Regions from separate parts of the Streptomyces sp. NPDC048197 genome, predicted to be linked through region 3. Evidence: riboswitches for the same ligand, from Rfam matches in the RefSeq annotation. Region 3 holds a riboswitch; each other region holds the start of a gene.

What was found. Region 3 has a riboswitch for cyclic di-AMP ahead of ACGF4C_RS13050 (NlpC/P60 family protein). Riboswitches for the same ligand answer to the same signal wherever they lie in the genome.
Positions count from the first base shown of each region.
Region 1: another riboswitch for cyclic di-AMP. It lies ahead of ACGF4C_RS03695 (M23 family metallopeptidase); the one in region 3 lies ahead of ACGF4C_RS13050 (NlpC/P60 family protein).
Region 2: another riboswitch for cyclic di-AMP. It lies ahead of ACGF4C_RS36615 (M23 family metallopeptidase); the one in region 3 lies ahead of ACGF4C_RS13050 (NlpC/P60 family protein).
Region 4: another riboswitch for cyclic di-AMP. It lies ahead of ACGF4C_RS30680 (transglycosylase family protein); the one in region 3 lies ahead of ACGF4C_RS13050 (NlpC/P60 family protein).

Region 1 covers NZ_JBIDAJ010000002.1:117,385-122,842, forward strand. Annotated here, with positions in the region: gene ACGF4C_RS03690 (M16 family metallopeptidase) at 1-1,259, shown strand, start outside; cyclic di-AMP (ydaO/yuaA leader) riboswitch at 1,525-1,678, shown strand; gene ACGF4C_RS03695 (M23 family metallopeptidase) at 1,691-2,491, shown strand; gene ACGF4C_RS03700 (GntR family transcriptional regulator) at 2,674-3,363, shown strand; gene ACGF4C_RS03705 (HPr family phosphocarrier protein) at 3,722-4,003, opposite strand; gene ACGF4C_RS03710 (GNAT family N-acetyltransferase) at 4,133-5,458, shown strand, end outside.
Region 2 covers NZ_JBIDAJ010000051.1:22,306-27,763, forward strand. Annotated here, with positions in the region: tRNA gene ACGF4C_RS36600 (tRNA-Lys) at 73-148, shown strand; gene ACGF4C_RS36605 (PP2C family protein-serine/threonine phosphatase) at 414-1,556, shown strand; gene ACGF4C_RS36610 (DUF2332 domain-containing protein) at 1,721-2,998, opposite strand; cyclic di-AMP (ydaO/yuaA leader) riboswitch at 3,293-3,447, shown strand; gene ACGF4C_RS36615 (M23 family metallopeptidase) at 3,459-4,853, shown strand; gene ACGF4C_RS36620 (aldo/keto reductase) at 5,000-5,458, shown strand, end outside.
Region 3 covers NZ_JBIDAJ010000007.1:242,504-247,961, forward strand. Annotated here, with positions in the region: gene pcrA (DNA helicase PcrA) at 1-2,361, opposite strand, end outside; cyclic di-AMP (ydaO/yuaA leader) riboswitch at 2,644-2,813, shown strand; gene ACGF4C_RS13050 (NlpC/P60 family protein) at 2,821-3,963, shown strand; gene ACGF4C_RS13055 (hypothetical protein) at 4,152-4,505, opposite strand; gene ACGF4C_RS13060 (NlpC/P60 family protein) at 4,737-5,458, shown strand, end outside.
Region 4 covers NZ_JBIDAJ010000031.1:80,287-85,744, forward strand. Annotated here, with positions in the region: gene ACGF4C_RS30665 (DUF501 domain-containing protein) at 1-450, opposite strand, end outside; gene ACGF4C_RS30670 (septum formation initiator family protein) at 588-1,049, opposite strand; gene eno (phosphopyruvate hydratase) at 1,228-2,508, opposite strand; gene ACGF4C_RS30680 (transglycosylase family protein) at 2,821-3,477, opposite strand; cyclic di-AMP (ydaO/yuaA leader) riboswitch at 3,485-3,693, opposite strand; gene ACGF4C_RS30685 (transglycosylase family protein) at 3,907-4,950, opposite strand; gene ACGF4C_RS30690 (cytochrome P450) at 5,201-5,458, opposite strand, start outside.

The sequences.
Region 1 (5,458 bases), on a different contig from region 3:
TCGCGGTCGAGATCAACCTCGTCGCGCCGCTGGACGCCGAGCCCGAGGGCCTGGACGGTGTCGCCACGATCATGGCGCGCGCCCTGTCCGAGGGCACCGACAAATACGACGCGGAGGGCTTCGCCGCCGAGCTGGAGCGCTGCGGCGCCACGCTGGACGCGCACGCCGACCACCCCGGCGTACGCGTCTCCCTGGAGGTCCCGGCGTCCCGGCTGACCCGCGCGCTCGGCCTGCTCGCCGACGCGCTGCGCGCCCCCGCCTTCCCCGAGAGCGAGATCGAGCGGCTGGTCCGCAACCGCCTCGACGAGATCCCGCACGAGCTCGCCAACCCGGCCCGGCGCGCGGCGATGGCGCTCTCCAAGGAGCTGTTCCCGGCCACCGCGCGGATCTCCCGCCCCCGCCAGGGCACCGAGGAGACCGTCGCGCGGGTCGACGCCGCGGCCGTGCGCGCCTTCTACGACGCGCACGTCCGGCCCGCCACGGCCACCGCCGTGATCGTCGGTGACTTCACCGACATCGACCTGGCCGCGGCGCTCGCCGACACCCTCGGCGCCTGGACCGGTTCGACCGCCGAGCCGGTCAGGGCCACCCCGATCGCCGCGGACGACACCGGCCGCGTGGTGATCGTGGACCGCCCCGGCGCGGTCCAGACGCAGCTGCTCCTCGGCCGGATCGGCGCCGACCGGCACGACCGCGTGTGGCCGGCCCAGGTGCTCGGCACGTACTGCCTGGGCGGCACCCTCACCTCCCGGCTGGACCGCGTGCTGCGCGAGGAGAAGGGCTACACCTACGGGGTGCGTGCCTTCGGCCAGGTATTGCGCTCCACGGCTCCCACGTCCCCCGAGGGCGCCACCGGCGCGGCGTTGCTCGCCATCAGCGGCTCGGTGGACACCGCCTCCACCGGGCCCGCGCTGGAGGACCTCTGGAAGGTGCTGCGGACCCTCGCGGCAGAGGGGCTGACGGACGAGGAGCGGGACGTCGCGGTGCAGAACCTCGTCGGGGTGGCGCCGCTCAAGTACGAGACCGCGGCGGCCGTTGCGGGCACCCTCGCCGACCAGGTGGAGCAGCAGCTCCCGGACGACTATCAGGCGCAGTTGTACCTCCGGCTCGCGGAGACCGGCACGGTCGAGGCGACCGCCGCCGCCGTCAATGCCTTCCCGGTGGACCGCCTGGTGACCGTCCTGGTGGGCGACGCCGCGCAGATCACCGAGCCCGTCAAGGCGCTGGGCATCGGAGAGGTGACGGTCGTCAGCGGCTAGCCGTCTCTTGGCGCATGACGATGCGTCATGTCTTCACCGGCTCCCGTGGTGTTCGCTCACCACGGGAGCCGTTGCATGTCCGTGCGAGTCGGCCGGAGTCCGGCCGGAGCCCGTCGGTGTCCGCCGTATGTCCGGTTTGTGAGGGCTCGTTGAGCCGGAACTTGTGGCATCCCGCACAAAATCGCGGTTCCGTTTGGCTCCGCAAAGTGGCCCCGATTAGCGTCGGTCCGGCTGTTCGTCACAACTCCGCCACAACAGTGGCACCGGACAGTCATCGCCGAGTCCCCCTACGGCGCGAGCCAGGGGAGCCGGGGACCCACGTCCCTGGGGTGAATCGGGCCCCTCTCCGGAGGAGCCCGTAGGAGACCTTCCTGCTCCGAACCCGTCAGCTAACCCGGTAGGCGAGAGGGAAGGAAAGGACAAGCCAGCACATGGCGTTCACCCGTGCCACCGGGAAGCACCGCAGGGCCAGCCGCAGCGCCCGGACGACCCGCAACCTCGCCGGCATAGCCACCCTCGCCACCTCCGGCGTCGTCGGAACCCTGGCTTCGCCGGCGCTGGCCGCCACCGACGCGGCCCGCACCCAGGACACCGGTCTCACCCAGGCCGTCGTGCTCGGTGACGAACTCGCCCACCGCCTGGAGGTCCAGGCCGACGCCCAGCAGGCCGCCGCCGAGGTCGCCGCCGTGAAGGCGAAGGCCGAGGCCGAGGCCAAGAAGCGCGCGGCGGAGGCCGAGCGGCACGCCGAGGCGGCCAGGAAGAAGGCAAAGGCGGAGCGCGAGGCCAAGGAGCGGGCCGCCCGGGACGCCGAGCGCAAGCGCCTGAACGCCTTCGTCGCCCCCGTCGCGGGCTCCTACGTCTCCACCGGCTACCAGGCCTCCAGCAGCCTGTGGTCGTCCGGCAGTCACACCGGCATCGACTTCCACGCCGCCACCGGGACCTCCGTGCACGCGGTCGGCGCGGGCACCGTCGTCGAGGCCGGCTGGGGCGGCGCGTACGGCAACAACATCGTGATCAAGATGCACGACGGCACGTACACCCAGTACGGCCACCTGTCGTCGATCGGCGTCTCGGTCGGCCAGACCGTCACCCCCGGCCAGCAGATCGGCCTCTCCGGGGCCACCGGCAACGTCACCGGCCCGCATCTGCACTTCGAGGCCCGCACCGGCCCGGACTACGGCTCCGACATCGACCCGATCGCGTATCTGCGGTCGCACGGCGTCAACGTCTGAGCCGGCGTCCGACCGGTCCGCCCCACACCCTCGGCGCACGCCTCCACATGCCCCGCGCCGGCTGGCCAAAAAATATCGCCGAATACGCGGAGTCCGTCGGAAAAGCCGCGCCGGTCGAATAGAGTCTCGGAAAAGCCGCCGACCGGCGGCGTTTTCCGGGGATTACGGCGGAGGCACGATCGATGCGAGGCCATATTTCCGCGCATGCGGTGTGCACGGCGATTCGCGAGGACATCGTCTCCGGTGCACTGGCGCCGGGGAGCCGGCTGATCGAGGAGATCCTGGCGGCCCGCTACGGCGTCTCCAGAGTGCCGGTCCGCGAAGCGCTGCGCACCCTGCAGTCGGAGGGCTTCGTCACCACCCGCCACCACGCGGGCGCCTGCGTCGCCGAGCCCACCGAGCAGGAGGCCGCCGACCTGCTCGACATCCGCGCCCTGCTGGAGCCGCTGGGCGCGGCCCGCGCGGCCGCCCGGCGCACCCCCGCCCATCTGAAGGTGCTGCGCGGACTGGTACGGCTGGGCCGCGAGCGGGCCCGCCACGGCAGCCCCGCCGACCTGCGCCAACTCGACGGCTGGTTCCACGAGACGCTGGCCCAGGCGGCCGGCAGCCCCAGCCTGACCGCGCTGCTGACCCAGCTGCGCCGCAAGATCGAGTGGATGTATGCGACGGAGCCGACGCCGCGGGCCGGTGAGGCCTGGGACGACCACGGCGCGGTGCTGGACGCGGTGGCCCGGGGCGACGCGGAACGGGCCCGCGCCCTGATGGCGGCGCACATCGAGCGGTCGCTCCCGGTGTACCGGCTGCGGCGCCTCGCCGCACCCGACGTGAGCGATACGAAACGGCCCGTCAACACAGCGCGCGCCCGTTCTTAACAAGCGGGCCGTATACAAAGGGGTACGCGTTTTCCGGGGCGGCGATGGTTTCCGCCTTTGATTACTGGTTTCGGCACGTGCCTGCTTTCCGGCGCGTATACGACACCGCAGGCTTTCCGGTGCATGCCTTTCCCTCGCGTACTGGCCGCCCCGATCCATGAGAATTCCGTGGCGGTCGGCACGGCATTTGCGTGGCCGAGGGCACGGTATTTCCCAGGACCGGCCTTTCGCCGGAACGACGTTTCCCCGGACGGCCTTTCCCCGGACGGCATTTCTCCGGCACGCAGAACGGCCCCGCCGCGGCACCTTTTCAGGTCACCGTGGCGGGGCCGCCGTACGAAGGGGCGTCCCGGGGGACTCAGACCGTCTCGGGGAGCTCTTCGAGACCCTCGGCGACCAGCTTGGCCAGGCGGTCGAGCGCCACCTCGGCGCCCTCGGCGTCCGAGGCCAGCACGATCTCCTCGCCGCCCTGGGCGCCCAGGCCCAGGACCGCGAGCATGGAGGCCGCGTTGACCGGGTTGCCATCGGCCTTGGCGATCGTCATCGGGACGCCGGCGGCAGTGGCCGCCCGGACGAAGATCGATGCGGGGCGGGCGTGCAGGCCCTCGGCCCAACCGACATTGACGCGGCGCTCAGCCATGGTGTTGCCCTTCAAAGTCGTGACTGTTGTCTAGACCATTCTCTCACGCTGCCGGGACTGCTCCCAGCCCCCGACCCCGAGATTACGCGCGCCGGGCCGGTTGTCGGTGGCCGGTCGTACGCTGTCCGCATGCAGAAGCCGCCGGACCACGCATACCCGACCCACTGGGAAGCCGACGTGGTGCTGCGCGACGGCGGCACGGCGCGGATCCGCCCCATCACCCCCGACGACGCCGAGCGGCTGGTCTCCTTCTACGAGCAGGTCTCGGACGAGTCCAAGTACTACCGCTTCTTCGCGCCCTACCCGCGCCTGTCCGACCGCGATGTGCACCGCTTCACCCACCACGACTACGTCGACCGGGTCGGGCTCGCGGCCACGGTCGGCGGCGAGTTCATCGCCACCGTCCGCTACGACCGGATCAACGACCAGGGGCTGCCCGCCAAGAGCCCCGAGGACGACCAGGCCGAGGTCGCCTTCCTGGTGCAGGACGCCCATCAGGGGCGCGGAGTGGCCTCCGCCCTGCTGGAGCACGTCGCGGCCGTCGCCCGCGAGCGCGGCATCCGGCGGTTCGCCGCGGAGGTGCTGCCCGCCAACACCAAGATGATCAAAGTCTTCACGGACGCCGGGTACACCCAGAAGCGCACCTTCGAAGACGGCGTGGTGCGGCTTGAGTTCGACCTCGAACCGACCGAGCAGTCCATGGCCGTGATGCGCAGCCGCGAGCAGCGCGCCGAGGCCCGCTCGGTCCAGCGGCTGCTCGCCCCCGGCTCGGTCGCCGTCATCGGCACCGGCCGCGCCCCCGGCGGCATCGGCCGCACGGCCCTGCGCCACATCCTCGACGCCGGCTTCACCGGCCGGCTGCACGCGGTCAACCACGCCTTCCCCGACGACCTGCGGCGGCTCGACCCCGAAGGCGTGCCGGCGGTCCGCGCGCTCCGGGAGATCCCCGACCCGGTCGACCTCGCGGTCATCGCCGTCCCTGCGGAGCGCGTCCCCGAAGTGATCCGCGACTGCGGCGAACACCGCGTGCAGGGCGTGCTGATCCTCTCCTCCGGTTACGCCGAGGCGGGCCCCGAGGGCAGGGAACGGCAGCGCGCGGTGCTCCACCAGGCCCGCTCGTACGGCATGCGGCTCATCGGGCCGAACGCCTTCGGCCTGATCAACACCTCCGCCGACGTCCGGCTGAACGCCTCCCTCGCCCCGCAGATGCCCGGCGCCGGCCACATCGGCCTGTTCACCCAGTCCGGCGCTATCGGCATCGCCCTGCTCAGCGGACTGCACGCCCGCGGCCCCGGGGACGGCGGGATCGCCGGCATCTCCGCCTTCGTCTCGGCCGGCAACCGCGCCGACGTCTCCGGCAACGACCTCCTCCAGTACTGGTACGAGGACCCGGACACCGACGTCGTGATCCTCTACCTGGAGACCATCGGCAACCCCCGCAAGTTCGCCCGGCTG
Region 2 (5,458 bases), on a different contig from region 3:
GCACCCCTGTGACCTGGCCGTTCGGTAATGCCTTCGGGTTGCGGCACGTCCTCGGGCTATGCTGCTCGGTGCGGGCCATTAGCTCAATTGGCAGAGCAGTGGACTTTTAATCCATTGGTTCAGGGTTCGAGCCCCTGATGGCCCACCAGAAGGGGAAGGGGAGGGGCTGGTTCCCTCCCCTTCCCTTTTCCCTTGCTTTCTTTCTCCCCTCCTCCTGGTGACACCCGTCGATGGTCCTCCGGGGATCCGTCCGGTGATCCTCCGGGGCCCGTCATGTGATCCGGCGCTGACCCGTCCGGCCCCCGTGGGATCGCCGTGCCTCCCCGGAGCGGACAGCCTTGGGACGTCGAGGTGACGGCCGGCATGCCGGTACTCGTACGGCGGACGGGTGGAGCGGGGAGAGGCCGGTGCGGATGCTGCAGGGCGACGGGCCCTCCACGGGCGACGGGGAGCGCCGGGCGCGCCGGGCCCGGATGTCCCCGCTGGGCCGGAGCCTGGCCTGCTGGCTCCCCGTCGTCCTCATCGTCGGCGGCCTCGCGTTCGACATGGCGACGCCGCCCAGCTACACCGCCGCGCCCTTCTTCTCCGCCGCCCCGCTGGTGGCGGCGCCGCTCCTCTCGCTGCCCGCCACCGCCCTCACGGCCCTGGCCGCCATGGCCGGCGAGTCCCTGGTGGTGACGTACCGCAGTGCCGCCCAGGACACCCACGAGTCGGTGACCGAGATCGCGACCGTCTTCGTGGTCGCCCTGCTGGCGCTCGCCATCAACCGCGTCGTCCGGAGGTCCGACGCCCGTCTGGCCTCCGTACGGGACGTCTCGGAGGCCGCGCAGCGGGCCGTCCTGCCGGCGCCGCCCGAGCGGCTCGGCGGGCTCGCGGTCGCCGCCCGGTACGTGGGCGCGCGGGCGGACGCCCGGATCGGCGGCGATTTCTACGCCGTGCAGGACACCCCGCACGGCGTACGGCTGATCGTCGGTGACGTCCGTGGCAAGGGGCTGGAGGCGGTGGAGGCCGCCGTGGTCGTCATCGGCGCCTTCCGGGAGGCGGCGGAACAGGAGGCCACCTTGGAGGCGGTGGCCGGCCGGCTGGAGCGGGCACTGCAACGGGAGGGCGGGCGGCGCGCGGGGATCGATCAGTACGAGGGGTTCACCACCGCGGTCCTGGCCGAGATCCCGGCCGACGGGCGGCCCGTGCTGCGGGTCCTCAACCGCGGCCATCCAGCGCCTCTGCTGCTGGGCCCGGACGGCGGGTTGTGCGAGCTGATGCCCGTCGTGCCTGCGCTGCCGCTGGGGATGCGCGAGGTGGCGAGCTGGCCGGACCGTTCCGACGAGTCGTTCTTCCCGGCCGGTTCGCTGCTCGTCTTCTTCACGGACGGCGTGACCGAGGCCCGCGACCTGCGCGGCCGCTTCTACGACCCGGCCGACAAGCTCCGCGGCCGGCGCTTCCCGGACCCCGGCAGCCTCCTGGACGCCCTCATCGAGGACGTCGCCCGGCACACGGGCGGGGCCCCCGCGGACGACATGGCCCTGCTGGCGCTGCAGCGGCCGATGGGGGAGTGAGAGCTCGGCGACTCTGCGACTCGGCGACTCGACGATCCGGGCCGGTTCGCGCGGCGCACTTCTACGGCGGGCGGAAGGGCTCACAAGGGTGCGCCAGGGGCCTGGGCCTGGGCCTTGGGCCTGGCCGGGGCCAGCCGCTGCCAGGCCCAAGTCCCGGGGGCCTACTACAGCGGGCGGAAGCTCTGGCCGTGCGGGTCGGTGAGCGCGACCGGGTGCCCGTCCAGGGCGAGGGTCAGCTGCAGCGGGTCGTCCGGGCGTGGGGTGTGGTGCGCGGGCAGGGGGAGCCACGGCAGTACGGAGTGGTGCTCCTGGGAGATCCAGTGCCCGCCGCCGTCCCGCCCGTCGAGGACCGACGGTACGAGCCGGGCGAACTCCTCGCGCCGGGCGTACGGCAGATAGCTCAGCACGGAGGTGTGGAACACGACCAGCGTCGCCCCGGCCGGCGCCTCGGCCGCCAGCGCGGGCAGTTCGTCGATCAGGTCCCCGCGGACGATCCGCGGCCGCGGCACCGCCCGCACCGCGTCCACGGCCGCGGACAGCCGGGCCGCCCGCGCCTCGTCGCCGGGCCATACGAGCGACTGCAGCCAGCGCAGGTCGTCCGGCTCGGCGACCGGGTCGAGCGGTGCGAGATCGATCCCGGCCCGCCAGACGACCTCGGGCAGGCGGGTGGGGAGGTGCGACGCCCCTTGCCCTGCCGGCCCTGCCCCCGCCCCCGGCACTGGCGACGGCACCTGGCAGTGGAAGACCACGGGGCTGTCGGCCGCGCCTACTTCGGCGAGCGGGGCGTGGGCTGCCGGTCCGCCCGCTTCCCCGTACCCGTACTCGTGTCCGTGTCCGTACGCGTACCGATAGCGGTCCGGGTGCAGGCACAGCCCGGCCGAGGTGCCGACCTCCAGGAGGGCCAGCGGCTGGGGCAGCCGGGCGAGCAGCGGCAGCAGCGTGGCGCAGCGGGCCGGTTCGTTGGTCTGGGTGCCGCGGCGCATGATCACGTCCCGCACCTGGTCCCAGTGCCGGATCGTCCATTCGCGCCAGCGCCCGTACGCCGCCGCGCCGCGCGGGCCCTGCTCCGCGTGCGGGCCGTCGAGGTGGCGTACGGCGGCGAGCAGGAGCTGGGGCTGCTGCTTGTTGCCGGCCGGCAGCGAACCCGCCAGCAGCTCGCACAGCTCCTGGTCCTGGCCGATCCGGGCGCTCAACTCCTCGTGGGCGTCGGACCGGCCGCGCGCCTCGCGCCAGGAGAACTCGTGGTACCGCCGCGCCACGTCCTGGGCGTTTCCGGTCGGGATTCCGCCGTGGCCGGGACGGCCGTGACGCCCGGGGCCGGCGTTGCGGAGGCGTTCGGCGGGTCCGGGGCTCTCGGCGTATCCGGGACTTTCGAAGTGTCCGGGGCGCTCGGAGTGTCCGGGGTGCAGGGAGTGTCCAGGGCGCTCGGCGTTGACGACCATGATCCGACGTTACTGTCTTCACGTTCCGTAATGGGCAGGCACCCCTCCGCATAACAACTGACGCACAATCATCGAGAGATCGTTTAGACGCGGCACGGGGCGGTGCGGTCAACTCGCCCGATTTATGGCCATGGTGACCGGAAAACACCACGCCAAAGCTGGTGCGCGAGGCATATGGATTCCCGGGAAGGCTTGGAAAACCGTCGCGATCTCTATTACTGTCCGATAACGCAGCGCGGTCGTCCCAGCCGCCGCAAGAGGCGGCACCGTGCGCCGACGCCGAATCCCGCACGCGCTTTTCACGCACCTCCAGCACCTCGAACTGCACCAAGGGAACCGGGGAACCACCACCTTGGGGTGAATCGGACGCCTTCGCCAGAGGGTGCCCGTAGGAGACCTTCCTGCTCCGAACCCGTCAGCTAACCCGGTAGGCGAGAAGGAAGGAAAGGAGTGCGCCCCCGTGGCGTCCAACAGGCCTGTCCCCGAGGCTCCGTCCGCCTACGACTCCGACGACCGGGGCCCGGGCGCCCCGTATGCCCGGTACGCGTCAGGCGCTCCCAACGCCCCCAACGCCTTCGCGCATCCCGGCGACACCGCAGTCGCCACTGACACTGCTTTCGCCACCGACACTGCTTTTGGCACCGACGCCACTGTCGGTGCCGACACGGCTGTCGTCACCGACACCCGCTGCGCGGCGGCCGGTGAGGCGAACGGTGACGCCGACGGCCAGTGGGAGGAATGGAACCCCACCGAGGAGTCCGTCCGCCCGGTCCGCGGCAAGCACCGGGTGGCCAGGCAGCGCGGCGGTGGACTCGCCCGCGGCGGGACGGTCCTGGGCGTCGGCGTCATCGCGGCGGTCGGCGCGGGCGGGATGGCCACGGCCGAGGGCCGGCCGCCGGTGCCGATCTCGATGCCCGACCTCGGCGGAGTGGCCGACGCCGTCTCCGACCACCTCCCGGACGCCGCCTCCCTGCCCGGCGTCGGCGACCTGATATCCGACGGCGGCTCGCACACCGATGGGGGCGCGCACACCGCTTCCGCCTCCTCCGCCACCACTCCCGCCGACCCGCTCACCGGGAACGCCGGGCCGGGCTCGCCGTCCACCACCGGCACGGGCGCGGACGCGGGCGCGGGCGGGGGCGCCGGATCGAGCACGGGCACGGACTCTGGCTCCGGCTCTGACGCGGGTACGGGCTCGGGCTCTGGCGCGAACGCCGGTGAGGCGCTGCGCAGCCGCATCCTCCAGCAGGCCGACGCCCAGCAGGGCGCCGCCGAGCAGGAGACCCGCGAGGCCGCCGAGCAGGCCGCGATCAAGCAGGCCACCACGGACGCCGCCGCGGACCTGAAGGCCGCCGAGCAGGCCGCGGCCGCCAAGAAGGAGGCAGCGGCCGAGGCCAAGCGCAAGGCCGAGGAGGAGGCCCGCCGTAAGGCCGAGGCCGAACGCCTCGCCAAACTGGCGCAGAGCTTCATCACCCCGGTCTCCTCGTACACCCTCACCGCGAGCTTCGGGCAGGCCGGTGACCGCTGGGTCGCGGACCACACCGGCCAGGACTTCGCCGCCCCGACCGGCACGCCCGTCAAGGCCGTGCACTCCGGCACCATCACCCAGGCCGGCTGGGCCGGTTCGTACGGCTACCGCATCGTCCTGACCCTCGACGACGGCACCGAGCTGTGGTTCTGCCACCTGTCCTCGATGGTCAAGACCTCGGGCAAGGTCAGCACCGGCGACGTCATCGGCCGGGTCGGCGCCACGGGCAACGTCACCGGACCCCACCTCCACCTGGAGGTACGCCCCGGCGCCGGCGACCCGATAGACCCGATGCCCTGGCTGCGCGACCACGGCGTCAACGTCTGAGCACCTGACGGGCGGGGCGGGCGGCCACGGCGCGAAGGTGGCCGCCGCCCGAGGAGCGAGAAGGTCCGAGGAGCGAGAAGGTCCGAGGAACGGGAATAACTCCCGTAAGCGGGAATAGCCACTCGCCCCGCGACGCTGTCATCACCATGAGCGCGACAAGCAACAACTCCCGTACCCCCAGGGCCCTGGGCTCGCTGTCCGTCTCCCCCCTCTCCCTCGGGGGCAACGTCTTCGGCTGGACCGCCGACGAGGCCGAGTCGTTCGCCGTACTGGACGCGTACGTGGCGGGCGGCGGGAACTTCATCGACACCGCCGATGTGTACTCCGCCTGGGTGCCGGGCAACAAGGGCGGCGAATCCGAGACGGTCCTCGGCAACTGGCTGGCCGCGCGCGGCAATCGCGACGACATCGTCATCGCCACCAAGGTCGGCGCGCACCCGGACTACAAGGGTCTGTCCGCCGCCACCATCAAGTCCGCGGTCGAGGAGTCCCTCACCCGGCTCCGCACGGATTACATCGACCTCTACTACACCCACTACGACGACGAGTCCGTCGAGGTCGGTGAGTTCCTGACCGCCCTGGACGACCTCGTCCGGGCCGGCAAG
Region 3 (5,458 bases):
CCCGAAGCTGTCGTGGGTGACGCGGTCGCCGACAGCCAGCGAGGCCACCTGGCGGTCATTGGTCCGGCGGGTGGCGAAGCCGCTCGGCCCCTTGGTGCGGGACGAGGACAGCGAGGAGCCGATGCCCCCGCCGAAGCCGCCACCGCCGCCGCCCCGGGACGACAGCCCGCCCATCGACGCGGACGGTGTCGCCGGGCCGGTCCGCTTCCACTCGACGTAGTCGTCCGGGATCTCCTCCAGGAACCGCGACGGCGGGTTGTACGAGGGCTGTCCCCAGGCGCTGCGCATCGTCGAGCGGGTGACGTACAGCCGCTCGCGGGCGCGGGTGATGCCGACGTACGCCAGCCGGCGCTCCTCCTCCAGCTCCTTGGTCTGGCCCAGCGCGCGCATGTGCGGGAAGACGCCGTCCTCCATGCCGGTCAGGAAGACCACCGGGAATTCCAGGCCCTTGGCGGTGTGCAGCGTCATGAGGGTGACCACGCCGCTGCCTTCCTCGTCCTCGTCGGGGATCTGGTCGGAGTCGGCGACCAGCGCGACCTGTTCGAGGAAGTCGGAGAGTGTGCCCGGATTCTCCTCGCCGCGGTCCTGCTCGAATTCCAGGGCGACCGCGGCGAGTTCCTGGAGGTTCTCGATCCGGGTCTCGTCCTGCGGGTCGGTGGACGCCTGGAGCTCGGCGAGGTAGCCCGTGCGCTCCAGGACGGCCTCCAGGATCGTGGCGGGCCCGGCGCCGGACTCCACGATCGTCCGCAGCTCCTCCATCAGGACGTTGAAGCGCTTGACGGCGTTGGCGGAGCGGGCCGCCATGCCGTACGCCTCGTCGACCCGGCGCAGGGCCTGTGGGAAGGTGATCTTCTCGCGGAGCGACAGGGCGTCGATCATCGCCTCGGCGCGCTCGCCGATGCCGCGCTTGGGGACGTTCAGGATGCGGCGCAGCGGGACGCTGTCCTCGGGGTTGGCGAGCACGCGCAGGTACGCGAGGACATCGCGGACCTCCTTGCGCTCGTAGAAGCGCACTCCGCCGACGACCTTGTAGGGCAGCCCGACCCGGATGAGGATCTCCTCGAAGACGCGGGACTGGGCGTTGGTGCGGTAGAAGACGGCAACGTCGCCGGCCTTGGCGTCGCCGGCGTCGGTCAGCCGGTCGATCTCGTCGGCGACGAACTGCGCCTCGTCGTGCTCGGTGTCGGCGACATAGCCGTTGATCTTGGCGCCGGCACCGGCGTCGGTCCAGAGGTTCTTGGGGCGGCGGTTCTCGTTGCGCTCGATGACGGCGTTGGCGGCGGACAGGATCGTCTGCGAGGAGCGGTAGTTCTGCTCCAGCAGGATCGTGGTCGCGTCCGGGTAGTCCTCCTCGAACTGGAGGATGTTGCGGATCGTGGCGCCGCGGAAGGCGTAGATCGACTGGTCGGCGTCACCGACGACGCACAGCTCGGCGGCGGGGATGTCGGCGGTGCCGGTGCCCACGAGCTCGCGGACGAGGGTGTACTGGGCGTGGTTGGTGTCCTGGTACTCGTCGACGAGGACGTGCCGGAAGCGGCGGCGGTAGTGCTCGGCGACGTCCGGGAAGGCCTGGAGGAGGTTGACCGTCGTCATGATGATGTCGTCGAAGTCCAGGGCGTTGGCCTCGCGCAGCCGCGCCTGGTACATCGCGTACGCCTCGGCGAGTGTCTTCTCGAAGCCATCCGCAGCGGTGCCGGCGAAGGTCTCCTCGTCGATGAGCTCGTTCTTGAGGTTGGAGATCTTCGCGCTGAAGGACTTGGGCGGGAAGCGCTTGGGGTCGAGGTCCAGATCGCGGCAGACCAGGGACATCAGGCGCTTGGAGTCGGCGGCGTCGTAGATCGAGAAGGAGGACGTGAAGCCCAGCTTCTTGGACTCGCGGCGCAGGATCCGCACGCAGGCGCTGTGGAAGGTGGAGACCCACATGGCGTTGGCGCGCGGGCCGACCAGCTGCTCGACGCGCTCCTTCATCTCACCGGCGGCCTTGTTCGTGAAGGTGATCGCGAGGATCTGGCCGGGGTGGACGTGGCGCTCGGCGAGGAGGTGGGCGATGCGGTGGGTGAGCACCCGGGTCTTGCCGGAGCCGGCGCCGGCGACGATCAGCAGCGGGCTGCCGGTGTGCACCACGGCGGCCTTCTGCTGGTCGTTGAGCCCCTCGAGCAGCGCGGCGGGGTCGAGGGCCGGGCGGGCGGCGCCGTCGCGGTAGTACGCGTCCCTGGGCACGGGCGCGTCGAACCGCCCGCCGAACAGGTCGGCGGGGATCTCCTCGGGGACCGGCCCGTGCTCGTCCTCGGGGGGCGGCGGGGGCTCCTCGTCCTTGTGGCCGAGGTCCGCCAGGAAGCTGTCGTCAAAGAGGCTGCTCATCGCCCACCGAGTCTAGGCCGCCGCACCGACAGCGTGCCGGGGACTGTGGACAAGTGGCCGGGACGGCCGGAGAACGGGCGTTGCGGACGGCGGCCGCACACACCGCCCGAAAACGGAACGACATCTCTCAGGTCACGAAAAGGTTTCGGGCATATCGAACATCAGCCTTCACAGGAGCCACACGAGTTGGCTAACGTCCTCGCTCAGGCAGCCCGCCTCCCCGCGGACGACAGCGTTCGCACGGGCCGCCGACGCCGAGTCCGGCCCTGCCCGCGACGTGTCCCTCCGGTCACGCCCGGGTCACCCGGAGCCGGGGACCCACCAGCAACACCGGGGTGAATCGATCCGTCCGACCGACGCCAGCGGACGTACGGACCGTAGGGCACGGCCTTCCGTCAGCGACACCGCCCGAACCCGACAGCTAACCCGGTAGGCGGTCCACGGAAGGAGTTGCCGGCCTTGGCGTCCCATCGCAAGCCGCGCACCAGCGTTCTCGTCTCGCCCGGGAGCCGCCGTACGGCGGCCGGGCTCACCACCGCCGCACTCGCCTCGGTCACCCTGCTCTCGCAGACCGCCGACGCCGCCCCCAGAGCCCCCCGGCCCACCATCGAAGACGTCAAGCAGAAGGTCGACGGCCTCTACCGGCAGGCCGAGGTGGCCACCCAGAAGTACAACGCCGCCAAGGAGCGCGCCGATCACCAGCGCGAGACCGTGGACCGGCTGCTCGACGCCGCGGCCAAGCGGGCCGAGAAGATGAACGCGTCCCGGCGGGAGCTCGGGACGTTCGCCTCGGCGCAGTACCGCACCGGCGGGATGAACCCGACCGCGCAGCTGATGCTCGCCAAGGACCCGCAGCAGTTCTTCGACCGCAGCCACCTGATGGAGCGGCTGACCGGGCGGCAGCAGCAGGCCGTCACCGACTACCAGCAGCAGGCCGCGGCGGCCGCCCGCCAGCGGGCCGAGGCGTCCCGCAGCCTGGATCAGCTGCAGAATTCGCAGGCCGCACTGAAGGAGTCCAAGCGCTCCGTGCAGCAGAAGCTGGCCGAGGCCCGGCAGCTGCTGTCCCGGCTGACCGCCCAGGAGAAGGCGCGGCTGGCCGAACTGGAGCGCCGGAAGGAGGCGGCGGCCAAGCGCCGGGCCGAGGAGGAGGCGCGCAAGCAGCAGGAGCGCGAGCGGCAGCGGCAGCACGACGGCGGCTCCACCGGGGGCCAGACCGGCGGGGACACCGGCGGCTCCACCGGGGGCTCGCAGTCCACCAAGGCCGAGAAGGCCCTCGCGTTCGCCCGCGCCCAGATCGGCAAGCCGTACGTCTGGGGCGCCACCGGGCCCTCGTCCTACGACTGCTCGGGGCTGACCCAGGCGGCGTGGAAGGCGGCCGGGGTCGATCTGCCGCGCACCACCTGGGAACAGGTCAAGGTCGGCCAGCGGGTGGCGACCAAGGACCTGCAACCCGGTGACCTGGTCTTCTTCTTCGACGACATCAGCCACGTCGGCATGTACATAGGCGGCGGCAAGATGATCCACGCACCGCACCCGGGCGCGAACGTCCGGGAGGAGTCGATCTACTACATGCCGATCTACGGGAGCGTCCGCCTGGGCTGACGCCCGCCCCCGCTCCCCCTTGGCCCACCCCCCACGGACACCCCCCACACGCCACCGCGCGGCCCTCGCCTCCGGATCCCGGAGTGCGATGACCGCGCGGTGTGCTGCTGTGGGGGGCGCTGTTGCCGGGCCCTGGGCACTACGGGCCCGGCTCCGGCGGCCGGCGTTCGCAGGGCCGGCCGGCGTTCTCAGGTCCAGAGGACGGCGATGAAGATGTTGGCCATCGTGAGGCCGCCGACCGCGCCGAACAGCGCCTTGTCGATCTGCTCCTCGTCCCGCTTGACGTAGACCAGCGCCAGGATCACCACCAGGACGGCCATCTTGATGCCGATCTTGATGTTGTTGACCGGGTGGTCCTGCGCCTGGTTGAGGCCGACCAGCACGATGCCGGTGACCAGCATCGTCAGCGCGCCGTGCAGCATGGCCGGAACGAACCGGGCGGTGCCCGCACCCATCGCCTTCATCTGCGTCAGGAAGCCGCCCAGCAGGGAGGCGATGCCGATGATGTGCAGGCCGACGAAGATATTGATGACTACGTCCATGGGGCCGGATCGTATCCGCCGCATAGCACGCGCTTTCCGGCAGGGCGTCCACATTCGCCGCTTCGGTCAGCGCGGAGCGGCCCCGGCGACCGGGCGATGACGCTCCGGTCAGCCGCGTTCCGGCAGCGGTCGAAACCGGACAATGCCGCGCAAGTGCGCCCACCCCCGTGACAGCCGGGCTTAGCGTCCTCCTCCAGGCGGCCGACTCCCGCCCCGCCGCAAGGGAAGGAAGTGACGGCCACCGTGGCCTCGCACCGCAAGCCCAGGCAGCATCCGCTCGCCTCGCTCACCGGCGGCTCGCGCACCGCGCGCACCGCCCGTACGGCCGCCACGCTGGCCCTCGCCGGCGCCGCCACCGCCACCGCGTTCGACGGCACCGGCCAGGCGGCGGACCTCTCCACCCCCGCCCAGGTCAAGGGCCGGGTCGATGCGCTGTACCAGGAGGCAGAGGTGGCCACACAGAAGTACGACGGCGCGCAGGAAGCCGCCAAGACCGCACGCGAGGAGCTGAGCAGACTGCAGGACGAGGCCGCCCGCCGGACCCAGAAGCTGAACACCGCGCGGGCCGGGCTGGGCGCCCTGGCCGCCTCCCAGTACCGCTCCGGCGGTGTGGACCCGACCGTACGGCTGCTGCTGTCCGCCGATCCGCAGCGCTATCTGGACGGCGCCGCGGTGCTGGAGCGGACGGGGGCCCACCAGGCGAGCGCGGTGGCCGGGTACGCGCGCCGGCTCGGCAGCGTGCGGCAGGTCCGGCAACGGGCCGAGGAGACCGCGGAACGGCTGACCCGGAACGAGTCCACGCTGAAGAAGCACCGGGTCACCGTCGTCCGGAAACTGGACGCCGCGGAACAGCTGCTGGCCCGGCTGACGGCGGAACAGCGGGGCCGGATGGCCGGACGGGACGGCTCCCGGGCCGGGACGGCGGGCGGCCGGGCGGACCGCGGGGGCGGCGG
Region 4 (5,458 bases), on a different contig from region 3:
GAGCGGGTTGACGCCCGGCCCGGCCGCCAGCGAGTGGCCGACGAGGACGTGCAGGCACTTGACCCGGTCGGGCATGCCGCCCGCGCTGGGGAAGCCCGCCAGCACCTCGATGGCGTCCCGCCGCCGGATGTAGTCCTCGTGGGCCGCGCGGTAGGCGGCGGCCAGCTCCGGGTCGGTCGCCAGCCGCTCGGTCATCTCCTTCATCACGCCGTTGGCCTCCAGCGTGCCGATCGCGGAGGCCGCGCGCGGGCAGGTGAGGTAGTAGAGCGTGGGGAAGGGCGTGCCGTCCTCCAGGCGCGGCGCCGTCTCGACGACGTCCGGCTGGCCGCACGGGCAGCGGTGCGCGATGGCGCGCAGGCCGCGCGGCGGGCGGCCGAGCTGCTCCTTGAAGGCGGCGATGTCCGCGGCGGTGGGCTCGGTGGGCTCGGTCTGGGGCGGAGGGGTTTCCATGGGCGCTTTCGGTGAGGTGATGGGTGGGACGACGGGACGGCGGCACTGCAGGACGGCGGCACAGCGGTACGGCGGTGCGTGCCGTCCCTGTCGACAGTACGGGGCCGCGCGCGCCGGCGGTACGGCCGGAGCCGGCGCTACCGCTTGGCGGCCTTGTCGGCCGCGTCGACCGCGTGCCAGAGGTTGTCGTACCAGGGGCGCTGCGCGGCCCGCGTCCCCTTGGGGGCGGCGGCGGTGCCGGAGCCGTCCTGGACGATGTATCCGGTCTCCCCCGGCATGACGTAGTGCAGGTGCCGGCGGGCCTGCTGGCGGACGTACTCGGGGTCCTGCCAGCGGGCCTTCTGCTCGCGCAGCCGGTCCAGCTCGGCGCCCGCGTCCCGGGCCTTGCGGCGCTGGTCGGCGATGTCGGAGCGCTGGGATACGTACTGCCTTATCGGGTACGCGAGCGCGACCACCAGCGAGCACATCACCAGGGCCAGCAGGGCGGCGCGGCCGGTGAGGCGGTTGCGGCGGGCCGGCCGGGCGCGGTAGACGCGGGCGGCGGCCTGCTCGCCGAGCGCCTTGAGTCGGGTCGCGGTCGAGAACCGGTCCGCGGGCACGTCGTCTCCCCTTCACTGACGGACGCCGGTCTGCGTCAAGCAGGTACGTCCCCGGCAACGGTACGGGACCGTCGCCGGGGACGTACGGGGCGCTGGGCGGTCGGCTCGCCCGATCAGCCCTTTCGGGCCGCGGGTCGGGCCGCCCCGGCGGAACCGCGGGGCTCCGCGCTCCGGGGCGTCAGCCCTTGAAGCGGGGGAACGCGCTGCGGCCGGCGTACACCGCGGCGTCGTCGAGGATCTCCTCGATGCGCAGCAGCTGGTTGTACTTGGCGACGCGCTCGGAGCGGGCCGGAGCACCGGTCTTGATCTGGCCGCAGTTGGTGGCGACGGCGAGGTCGGCGATGGTGACGTCCTCGGTCTCGCCGGAGCGGTGCGACATCATGCACTTGAAGCCGTTGCGCTGGGCCAGCTCGACGGCGTCCAGGGTCTCGGTCAGCGAGCCGATCTGGTTGACCTTGACCAGGAGGGCGTTGGCGGAGCCCTCCTCGATGCCGCGGGCCAGGCGCTCGGGGTTGGTGACGAACAGGTCGTCGCCGACCAGCTGCACCTTGGCGCCGAGCTTGTCGGTGATGACCTTCCAGCCGGCCCAGTCGTCCTCGAACAGCGGGTCCTCGATGGAGACCAGCGGGTAGGCGTCGACGAGCTCCTCGTAGTACTCGGTCATCTGGGCGGCCGAGCGGGACTGGCCCTCGAACTGGTACGAGCCGTCCTTGTAGAACTCGGAGGCGGCGACGTCCAGGGCGAGCGCGATGTCCTGGCCGGGGGCGTAGCCGGCCTGCTTGATGGCTTCCAGGATGAGGTCGAGGGCCTCGCGGTTGGAGCCGAGGTTCGGGGCGAAGCCGCCCTCGTCGCCCAGGCCGGTCGACAGACCGCGCTCCTTCAGGACCTTCTTGAGGGTGTGGTAGACCTCGGCGCCCCAGCGCAGGGCCTCGGAGAAGGACTCCGCACCGATCGGGGCGATCATGAACTCCTGGATGTCCACGTTGGAGTCGGCGTGCGAGCCGCCGTTCAGGATGTTCATCATCGGCACGGGCAGGACGTGCGCGTTCGGGCCGCCCAGGTAGCGGAACAGCGGGAGGTCGCTGGCCTCGGAGGCGGCGTGCGCGACGGCGAGGGAGACGCCGAGGATGGCGTTGGCGCCGAGCGAACCCTTGTTGTCGGTGGCGTCCAGGTCGAACATGGCCTGGTCGATCAGCCGCTGCTCGGTCGCGTCGTAGCCGACGAGCTCCGGGCCGATCTGCTCGATGACGGCCAGGACGGCCTTCTCCACGCCCTTGCCGAGGTAGCGGTTGGGGTCGCCGTCGCGGAGCTCGATGGCCTCGAAGGCGCCGGTCGAGGCGCCGGACGGCACGGCGGCACGGCCGGTGCTGCCGTCGTCGAGGCCGACCTCGACCTCGACCGTGGGATTACCTCGCGAGTCGAGAATTTCGCGGGCTACGACGACGTCGATGGACGGCACGTTGTCTCCTTCATGGGTGTCTGGAGTTGCAGCACGAGCCTAACGGCCCGAGGAGCGTCCGCCTGCCCTTGGCCCGCTCCGTGGGACGGAATAACCCCACAAGCAGCACAAAGGCCCAGCTCATGGGGCGTTTGCCGCAATGTTCGCCGAGCGGTGAAAGTCCGGCGGAGCGGCCGGCCGGCGGTGGCGCGGACGGCGGGGATCACGGCGGGGACGAGGGTGGGATACGGAGAAGCCCCGCCGCGGCGCGCCGGGGGGAGGGCGCGCCGGACGGGGCCGGTCTCAGCTGGGGTGTCCCGGTGCGGGGACGGCTCAGACGTGGAGCTTCTGACCCGGGAAGATCAGGTTGGGGTTGCCGCCGATGACGGACTTGTTGGCCGCGTAGACGGCCTTCCAGTGGGTGCCGTGCGCCTTGGCGATCTTGGCGAGGGTGTCGCCCGCCTTGACGGTGTAGTTGCCGTGGCCCTCGTTCTTCTTCGGGGCGGCCGGGGCGCTCTCGTGCTTCGGGGCGGCCGGGGTGCGCTTGACGGCGGCGTCGCTCTTCGCCGGCGCGGACTTGGCCACCGGGGCGCTGGTGTTCAGGTCGGGGGACGGACCGCCGGAGGTCAGGCCGCCGGCGCCGGCGCAGGACCAGGCGCCCGGGCCCTGGAGGGCGAGGAGCTTCTCGGCGGCGGCGATCTGCTGGGACTTGGTGGCGAGGTCCGCGCGCGGCGCGTACTTGGTGCCGCCGGCGGCGGCCCAGCTGGAGTTGGAGAACTGCAGGCCACCGTAGTAGCCGTTACCGGTGTTGATCGACCAGTTGCCGCCGGACTCGCACTGGGCGACCTTGTCCCAGGTGGCGACGGAGGCGGCGGACGCGGAGGTGGCGCCCATCAGCGGGACGGCCACGGCGGCACCGGCGACACCGGCGAGGGTGGCGACGCGGACGGCCTTGGAGGGACGACGGTGCTTGCCCTTGTTGATCAGCATGGTTCGTTCGTTTCCTCACCGACGCCTGCGAGGTGAGCTGTCGGGTTCGGACTGATGAGTCGCCCGGCCGGTGCCATCGGCACCGGGCTTCACCCCAAGCCGGCTGACCCGCTTTCACGGGCCGGGCCGGCGCCTACCTTGGTTCCCCCGCTCCTGCCTACGGCGCTTGCGCGTCAACTGCCTCCGACCACCGGCAGGATTCGGCGTGTGATCGAAGGGGCCCGCTTTGGCGAGCGGTGATGACCGTAATCAGGAACCCTTGTGGTGTTCAAACCCCCCCCAACTGGACCGAGTTGACCATTTTTGATCACGGAGGGGTCGTAAACCCGCAGGTGGGGACTGGTGCGACGGCGGTGGACCCTTCGGGGCCCACCGCCCCACAACGAGACGCTTGTCTCACTTTCGCCAAAGCGGGCCGAATCCGGCGAACTACCCCGCGGACTGCCCGAGATCGAGCTGCTGACCTGGTTGGATCAGGTCCGCGTCGGAGCCGACGACGTCCTCGTTGCGGTCGTAGAGCGCCGGCCAGCCACCCGGCAGCCGGTGCGCCTGGGCGATCGCTGACAGGCTGTCACCCGGCTGCACGGTGTACCCGTCGCCGCCCGCCGGGGGTGTCCGGTGCGCGTCGTCACCGCGCGAGGCGTGCCGCCCGCCGGCCGTCCGGCCGGTGCCGTCGTCCTCGCCCGGGTCCGCGCCGCCACGGTGCCGGCCCGAACCGCCCGGCACGCCGTCCGTCCCCGTACCGCCCTGCGACCCGTCCTGCGGCCCGTCGGAGGCCGTGCCGTCCGCGGAGCCCGGGCCGCTGCCGTCGTCCGTGCCGCTGCCGTTGCCCGTGCCGCTGCCGTCGTCGGAGGGGCCGGGGGTGCCGGACGGGTCCTCGCCCCGGTCGCCGGGTGTCGCGTCGCCGGACGGCCCGGACGAACCGGAGGTCCGGTCGGGGCCGGGGGACGATTCGCCGGTGCCGGCGGAGTCCGAGGGGGCGGGAGTGGACGGGGACGGCGTGGTCTGCGACGGCTCGTCACCGGCCGGCTCGTCACCCGCATCGCCACCGGGGTTGTCGGCCGTCCCGTCGTGCATCCCGGTGGAGCCGGTGGAGCCGTCGTCGTCCGAGGGGTCGGGTATCGGGGCGCTGGTGCCGCCCGGGTCGACCTGCGGCGCCCGGCCGTCCTTCGTCAGGCCGGCGTTCACCGCACAGCTCGGCCAGGCGTCCGGGCCGAGGTCGTCGAGGATCGTCTCGGCCACCGCGATCTGCTGGGCGCGGCTGGCGAGGTCGGGCCGTGAGGCGTAGGCCCCGCCGCCGTGCCGGTCCCACATGTCCTGGGTGAGCTGGAGGCCCCCGTAGAAGCCGTTGCCGGTGTCCGAGCTCCAGATGCCGCCGCTCTCGCACTGGGCGACCCGGTCCCAGGTCGCGGTGTCGGCGGCGTGCGCGCCACTGGCGGAGAGCAGGGGCAGTGCGAGTGCCGAACCGGTCACTCCCGCCGTGACAAAGATGGCCGGTGCTTGACGGGGGCGACGGTGTCGGCCGTTCCCGGAACGCATGCGGATGCCTTTCGCGCGGCGGTTGAGTTGTCGCGATCCAGCGGCTTCCTCGGCAGTGTGTTCGAGGAGCCGTCGATCGTGGATCGAAAGGTAGCCGGGGTCACGGGTAGTCACAAGTCGGTGTAGCGGAGATCACGCGCAGGTCACGTCCTGACGCTCTGTCACCATCGGCCTCCGCCGCTGGTCAGGGCCGCTCGGGCGCGAACTCCACGGGCAGCGACCGCAGTCCGCGCATGATGAGACCGCCGCGCCAGCGCAATTCGCCCGGTTCCACCGCAAGCCGGATGTCCGGAAGCCGGGTCAGCAGCGTGGCGAGCGCGGTCTGCCCTTCGAGCCGGGCGAGCGGGGCGCCCAGGCAGTAGTGGATGCCGTGCCCGTAGCCCAGATGCTGATTGTCACGCCGGGTCAGGTCGAGCACGTCCGGCTCGGGGAAGCGTGCCGG